3 regions of the Streptomyces sp. NPDC048411 genome follow, and region 3 is predicted to be linked to each of the others. Evidence: riboswitches for the same ligand, from Rfam matches in the RefSeq annotation. Region 3 holds a riboswitch; each other region holds the start of a gene.
The links. A riboswitch is a leader RNA that binds a small molecule or an ion and turns the genes downstream of it on or off. The one in region 3 is predicted to bind cobalamin.
Positions count from the first base shown of each region.

Region 1 (2,255 bases), on a different contig from region 3:
GGACAATCGGAACACTCGGGCCCCCAGGTCTGACGGCCCCCCCGGCGCGGGCCGCGGGGGGCTTAGTGCGCCGTCTATGCGTCCGTCGCGTCGGCGGGCGCCTCAGCTCGCAGCGGCGGCCGCGTGGGACGTGGTACCGCCCCCGGCCGTCACTGCGCCGGCCTTGGGCACCAGCAGCCGCTCGGTCAGATACCCGAAGACCAGACCGAAAGTGGTCCACAGCGTGGCCTGAACGGCGAGGGTGGCAAGGCGGAACTCCCACAGGAGACTGGCCGGGAAGTCCTTGCCGACCTCGTTGAACGAGGGCAGGAAGGCGTAGGCCAGCCCGATGACGAGCACATAGGCGGCGGACGCGGCAATGGACGCGTTCCAGTTGCCCAGGCGGGGAGCCAGCCGCTTGCCGAAGATGACGGCAGCGACGGCCAGCAGCACGCTGAGGGCGACCATCAGGAAGAACAGGGTGGTGCGTTGGCCGATCGTGTCGGGGTTTCCGACAGCCGGCGGATTGGCCGGGTATTTGAGGAACGGCACGACATACACGGTCAGCAAGGCGCCGAACGCGATCAATGCGGCCGTGGCCCTCGGGCCGAACCTGCCGATGCGGCCGAGGGCGTAGCAGAAGACCAGCGCGGCGATGCCGCCGATCGCCACACCGAAGACCAGGACACCGGTGGCGAGACCCGCGGTGGACTGCATGGTGCGGCTGACGAGTTCCTCGCCGCCGTGCTCGTGGCTGTGAGCCTCCTCGAGCGCGATCGCCGCGTCCACACGGGATTCACCGAGGAAGTAGGCGACGGCAAGAGCGAGCGCGCCCGCGGCAAGTCCGGCCAGCATGCCGCGGACGAGCAGCGCTCTGACAGATATGGAGTTCATGAGCGGTTCCCCTGAGGTGCGCAGCGTGTCAGTGGCAGGGGAAACCGAGCAGGTGGCGACCGTCGTGAACCCATTCGTGGACACCTTCGCCGGAGATGACAGCGGTGGCACCCTGCTCGGCTCCGACGAAGTACAGCAGGACGAGCATGAGGATGCCGAAGAAGACCGCCCACGGGGCAATGGCCTTCAGCGAGATGGGGGTGATGGCGGGTGTGGCGACGGTTGCGGGGGCAGCAGTCTGTGCCATGGCAGAACCTCCTGAGGGAACACGCGTCCCGATCGTGGTGCCTGAGACGACAGTGCCGGGTCTGACTTCCCGCAGGGGTACGGGTTCACAGTGGCGCGACCGTGCCGGATTCTCACCGGACTTCCGTCACACCGTCGTCATGTTCGTCGCGACCATACCGCCTGCGGGCACGCGCCGCCATGGCGCCATCTGCGGGGCCGGGAGGCTCGGATGCCATGGTGTGCTTACCCGAAAGGCCACAGTTCAGGGAGGTGACAACGGTGTTGACGGTACAAGTGATGTTGATCTCACCGGCGCTCAATGCGGCGCTGCGTGAAGCCCGTTTCGACGGCGACGCCCCGCTCGACGCGTCCGGTGTCCGGCGGGCGCGTGCGGCCGCTGCCGCGGTGCCTGCCGCCGATCGGCGGGTGTGCGGAGCGGACGAGAGGTGCGCCGGTACCGCCGAGGCGTTGGGGCTGCGGTCCGAGCCCGAACCGACCCTACGCGGCTGGGACTTGGGTCGCTGGAGCGGGCAGCGGCTGACGGAGGTGAGCGAGGCCGAGCCGGAGGCGGTGTCGGCTTGGCTGTCCGACCCTTCGGCAGCACCGCACGGCGGCGAGTCGCTGTTGGACCTGTGCGCGCGGGTGGGCGGCTGGCTGGACTCGTTGCATCGGGACGGCGCCGGGGATGGCCGCGTGATCGCCGTGGTCGAACCCGCGGTGGTGCGCGCCGCGATCGTGCATGCGCTGGGCCTTCTGCCGCAGGCGTTCTGGCGGTTGGACGTCGCCCCGTTGACACTGACAGAGCTCAGCGGCCGGTCCGGCCGCTGGAACCTGCGCTGTGGGCGGCCCTTGAGCACCGGAACCGACGCCCCGTAACCCGGCGTCGGCCTCCACCGCCGGACCGGCCCGCTCTGCCGGTGACGTCAGGTCACAGCATCCCCGGCGACCGGCCGGCCTTCCGTCTGCGATGACCAGCGCGGCGGACAGACAGTGGGCGGGCGGGCCATCTCCGTGACGAACCGCGGAATCCCACCCCTCCCCTCCGCGGCGGGGCCCGTCCGTGGGTCCGCCCACATGCCCCTACCGCTCGAGCAATGCTGACAAATGGTACGTAAACTGGCCAAGGTGTTCGAATCCACCTTCTCTTCGGAAGG
Region 1 covers NZ_JBEZKL010000273.1:991-3,245, reverse strand. The annotation lists gene AB0915_RS38745 (CbtA family protein) at 103-873, opposite strand; gene AB0915_RS38740 (CbtB domain-containing protein) at 902-1,120, opposite strand; adenosylcobalamin (AdoCbl) riboswitch at 1,124-1,272, opposite strand; gene AB0915_RS38735 (histidine phosphatase family protein) at 1,399-1,977, shown strand.
Region 1: linked by a shared signal. The riboswitch ahead of AB0915_RS38740 (CbtB domain-containing protein) and the one ahead of AB0915_RS10435 (prenyltransferase/squalene oxidase repeat-containing protein) in region 3 are both predicted to bind cobalamin.

Region 2 (2,255 bases), on a different contig from region 3:
CCTTGAACGTCATCCAGCCCTGACCGGTCTGCGCGAGCGTCCGCATCATCCGGCCGTACAGCTCACGCGCGGGCATCGACTTGCGGGCCAGGCCCTTGGCCTCGGCGGCCCGATACGCGGCGTCGAACTCGTCGCCCCACAGGTCGACCAGTTCCGGCACATCGGCGGGGGAGAACAGCGACCAGTCGCCGTCCGCGTCGACCCGGCGCATGAACTCGTCCGGGATCCAGTGCGCCAGGTTGAGGTTGTGCGTACGCCGCTGGTCCTCGCCCGTGTTGTCGCGCAGCTCCAGGAATTCCTCGATGTCCGCGTGCCACGTCTCCAGGTAGACGGCGGCGGCGCCCTTGCGGCGGCCGCCCTGGTTCACTGCGGCGACCGAGGCGTCGAGCGTCTTCAGGAACGGCACGATGCCGTTGGAGTGCCCGTTGGTGCCGCGGATCAGCGAACCGCGGGCGCGGATCCGGGAGTACGAGAGGCCGATGCCGCCCGCGTGCTTGGAGAGCCGCGCCACCTGGTGGTAGCGGTCGTAGATGGAGTCGAGCTCGTCCAGCGGTGAGTCCAGCAGATAGCAGGAGGACATCTGCGGGTGCCGGGTGCCGGAGTTGAAGAGTGTGGGGGAGGAGGGGAGGTAGTCGAGGCGGCTCATCAGACCGTACAGCGCGGCGACTTCGTCCAGTGCGCGCACCGACTCGTCCTCGGCGAGGCCGGCGGCGACGCGCAGCATGAAGTGCTGCGGCGTCTCGATGACCTGGCGGGTGAGCGGGTGGCGCAGCAGGTAGCGGCTGTGCAGTGTCCGCAGCCCGAAGTAGCCGAACCGGTCGTCGGCGCCGTCGGCGAGGGACTGCTCGACCAGCGCGTCGAGCCGGGCCGTGTGGAGCGCCACGAACGCGGCCGTACGGTCCGCGACCAGACCCTCGCGGTGGCCGACGGCGACCGAGGCGGAGAACGACAGCGCGCCCTGACCGGCCGCCTCGTCCGCGATGGTGCGGGTCAGGAGGCGGGCGGCGAGCCGGGAGTACGCGGGGTCCTCGGCGATCAGACCCGCGGCGGCCTCGGTGGCCAGCGCGCGCAACTCCGCCTCGTCCGACGCGGCGTTGCGGCCGCGCAGCGCGGCGGCGGCGACGCGGCCGGGGTTGGTGTCGGGCAGATCGGCAGTGAGGTCGGTCAGGGTCCGCAGCAGTGCGGTCCCGGGTCCGTCGTTCGTGCTTCCCGCGGACTCGGCGACTGAAGCCGGATCGGCTGGCGCGATGGTCACGTGGTGCTCTCCCTCGCTCGGCTCGGGGCCGGCGGGGGAGCGGGGCAGCCGCTCGGAGGAATGCCCGAAGAAGGAGGGCAGCACTGCGTGCGGCGTCCACCGGCCCATCCGCGAGGCCCGGACGTCTGGGCGTCCGGATCGGTCGAGCCGGACGCGCTGTCGGCAGGTCCTCGGACTTTCAGGGTGCGCAAAAGGGACCCGAATATACCGTTGCGGGACAGTTCCGGATTCGCACCGGATTTCCCTGCGGCGACAGCGAGCACGAGCATACATGTGGGGGCCGCCCGATGAGGCGGCCCCCACATGTTGTGTCGAATCGGTTCAGAGGCTCAGGCTGTACGTGAGCAGCGCGAGGCCCGCAAGGGGATCCCGGTCGCGTTCCGGCGTGCGTACGAAGTCGCGCCGATGGTAGATCCGGTGGGCGCCGGACATGGTCGGCTGGGCGGACAGGACGAGCTGCGCGACGCCCTCCGTGGCCCGTGCCCGGTCGAAACACGCCCTAGCCGGCGGATGGGCTCGCGTCGGGTGACGGGCTCGACTCGGGCCTGGCCGAGGGGAGTTCCACCTGGACGCCCGGGTCGCCCGCGTCCGCCGTGTAGTCCGCCGGGGAGGTCTCGTCGACGCCCGCCGGGGCCTTCACCGCGTTCAGGACGAAGGTCAGCACCACGGTCGCCACGGCGTTCAGCACGAACGCCGTCAGACCGATGTAGCCGATCTCGCCGATCCCCGGGATCTCCTTCGAGGAGCCGCCGAAGTGCGCCTGGGTCGGGCTTGCCACTCCGTATGCGGCGAGCGTGCCGTACACCATGCCGACCGCCCAGCCCGCGAGCAGCGCCCAGCGGTGGAACCACCGGGTGAACAGGCCGCCGACCAGTGCCGGGAACGTCTGCAGGATCCAGATCCCGCCGAGCAGCTGGAAGTTGATCGCGACCGTCTTGTCCATGGTGAGGACGAAGACGAGCGCACCGACCTTCACCAGCAGCGACACCAGCTTGGAGAC
Region 2 covers NZ_JBEZKL010000032.1:51,967-54,221, forward strand. The annotation lists gene AB0915_RS14560 (ribonucleoside-diphosphate reductase subunit alpha) at 1-1,255, opposite strand, end outside; cobalamin riboswitch at 1,399-1,537, opposite strand; partial or broken gene AB0915_RS14565 (GNAT family N-acetyltransferase) at 1,577-1,756, opposite strand; gene mctP (monocarboxylate uptake permease MctP) at 1,755-2,255, opposite strand, start outside.
Region 2: linked by a shared signal. The riboswitch ahead of AB0915_RS14560 (ribonucleoside-diphosphate reductase subunit alpha) and the one ahead of AB0915_RS10435 (prenyltransferase/squalene oxidase repeat-containing protein) in region 3 are both predicted to bind cobalamin.

Region 3 (2,255 bases):
GCTGGTGCCGTCCTCGGCGACGTCCGGGGTCGCACTGGGCGTGATGACGGCAGCGGGCGCGGGACCGCTCGCGTTCAGCTCCCGGACCAGGTCGACGCCGCCGAAGTTGTGGGCGTCGGCGCCGGTCGCGTGCGCGGCCAGGACCAGCTGGGCGTAGGCGGCGGGGCCGCTCTCCTCGGCCCAGCTCCTGGAGTTCTTCTGCAGCCAGCCGACCGCGCCGGCCGCCTTGTTCTTGTGGCCCGCGGAGGCCAGGGCGACGACAGCGTCCGCGGTGTTGCCGAAGTCGGGCTGCGGGGTGGTGTCGTCGGCGCCCGGCATCGGCGGCAGGTCCAGATGGTTGCCGTTCTTCGCGAGGGCGCCCGCGAGGTAGAAGGCGCCGTTCTGGGCGGCCTGCTCCGGCTTGACGACGTCGCCCTTCCGGCAGGCCGGCGGCTTGCCCTCGACCGCGGCGTTGTCCCCGGTGTCCAGCCCCTTGCCCATCGAGCCGAGCACGGCGGCCGCGGTGGCGTCCCCGTTCGCGGTGAGCTTCCCGGCCTTGTCGGGCTGGTACGCGAACGCGCCGCCGTCCGGGCCGCCGCACGGGATCGCGAGCGCGAGCAGCGCGTCGTACGGGGTTTTGCCGCCCGGATTCGTCATGTCGCCGATCCGCTGGCCCTGCCGGGCCAGCGCGCCGGTCACGATCGAGGTGGAGTTGGCGTCGCTGGGGGAGCCCGGGTTGTAGCCCCAGCCGCCGTCCTCGTTCTGGACGGACTTCAGCCAGCGGACGCCGTTGCTGACGATGTCGCCGTGCCCGCCGACCGCCGCCAGCGCCTGCACCGCGGCGGCGGTCGCATTGGTGTCCAGCATGGTCTTGGTGTCGCACGGCTTGGAGACATCGGCGCGGTACGAGGCGTAGGCGCCGTTCGCGCACTGCTGGGCGATCAGCCAGTCCACCGACTTCGTCGCGGGCACGACCCCCTCGACGCGCTGGGCGAGGAAGGCCAGCGACTGCCGCCAGACCCCGTCGTACGTCGGGTCCTTGGTGCCGTACAGCCCGGAGGGCAGCGCGACGGACGGGGTGGGGGAGGGGGACGGCGCCGCGACCGCGGCCGGGGCAGCGGCCGCACAGAGCACGGTGGCGGTGGCGGCGAGCGCTGCTGCGCTGCGGCGTACGGTCATGGCGGGCTGAGCCTCTCCTGTGGGGAACCGGGCACAGGCACACTCAGGCACCAGGCTCCGGCCCCGTATTCCTCGACGGTGCCGGTCACCGGGGTTCCGGTGACGCGAGCCGGTCACGACCGCGGACAGGGCAGCCCGACTCGCCGCTGTGTCGGCGGCTCACGGTTGCGTGGTCAGTGCCGGATTTGCACCGGCTTCCCCCTGAACGGGCGTGATGACGACTCGCACACTCTACCGGGAGGCAGCCCGCTCGCCCCGGGCGGAGGGCTGCCTCACGCAGCGACGTACGTCACCGGCCCGCTGCCCGGCACCGCCTCCGCGCGCCCCAGCTTCACCAGTCGGCGCACATGAGCCTCGGCCTCGGAGACGGCAATGTTCCGCGAGCCGTACGGGATCTGTTCCCAGGGCCGGTTCCACTCCATCCGCTCGGCCAGCTGCCACGGCGTCAACGGGGTGGCGAGCAGGGCGAGCAGTCCGGTCAGCCGCTCCTCGTGATGGTCGAGGAGTTCCCGTACGCGCCCCGCCGCGTCCGTGAACGCGTACTGGTGGGCGGGCAGCACCTCGGCGACCCCGAGCCGGCCGATGCGCTCCAGCGAGTCCAGGTAGTCGCCCAGGGGGTCGGTGACCGTTGCGTCGTCCGGGTCCTCGTACAGCCCGATGTGGGGGCTGATCCCGGGCAGCAGGTGGTCGCCGGAGAAGAGGCGGCCGCGGCCGGGCAGATCGGCCGGATGGTCCTCCTCCAGGTGCAGGCAGACATGGCCGGGGGTGTGGCCCGGCGTCCAGATCGCCCGGAGCCGCCGGCCCGCGAGGTCGAGCAGTTCGCCGGGGACGATCTCGCGGTCCGGGAGGGCGGCGCGCAGTCCGGGGAGCGTGCGCGTCCGGCCGCCCGTGCGGGCGGCGCGCAGTGGGGCGAGGTGCTCCTCCGGTGCGCCGGCCGCGGCGAGCTTCGCCGCGAGGTAGGTCAGCCAGGTGCCCGGTTCGGACTCACGGGTGCGGCGCACGATCGCGGTGTCCGCGGCGTGCATCGCGATCCACGCCCCCGAGGCCTCGCGGACCTGTCCGGAGAGTCCGTGGTGGTCGGGATGGTGGTGGGTGAT
Region 3 covers NZ_JBEZKL010000020.1:26,903-29,157, forward strand. The annotation lists gene AB0915_RS10435 (prenyltransferase/squalene oxidase repeat-containing protein) at 1-1,158, opposite strand, end outside; cobalamin riboswitch at 1,265-1,399, opposite strand; gene AB0915_RS10440 (MBL fold metallo-hydrolase) at 1,431-2,255, opposite strand, start outside.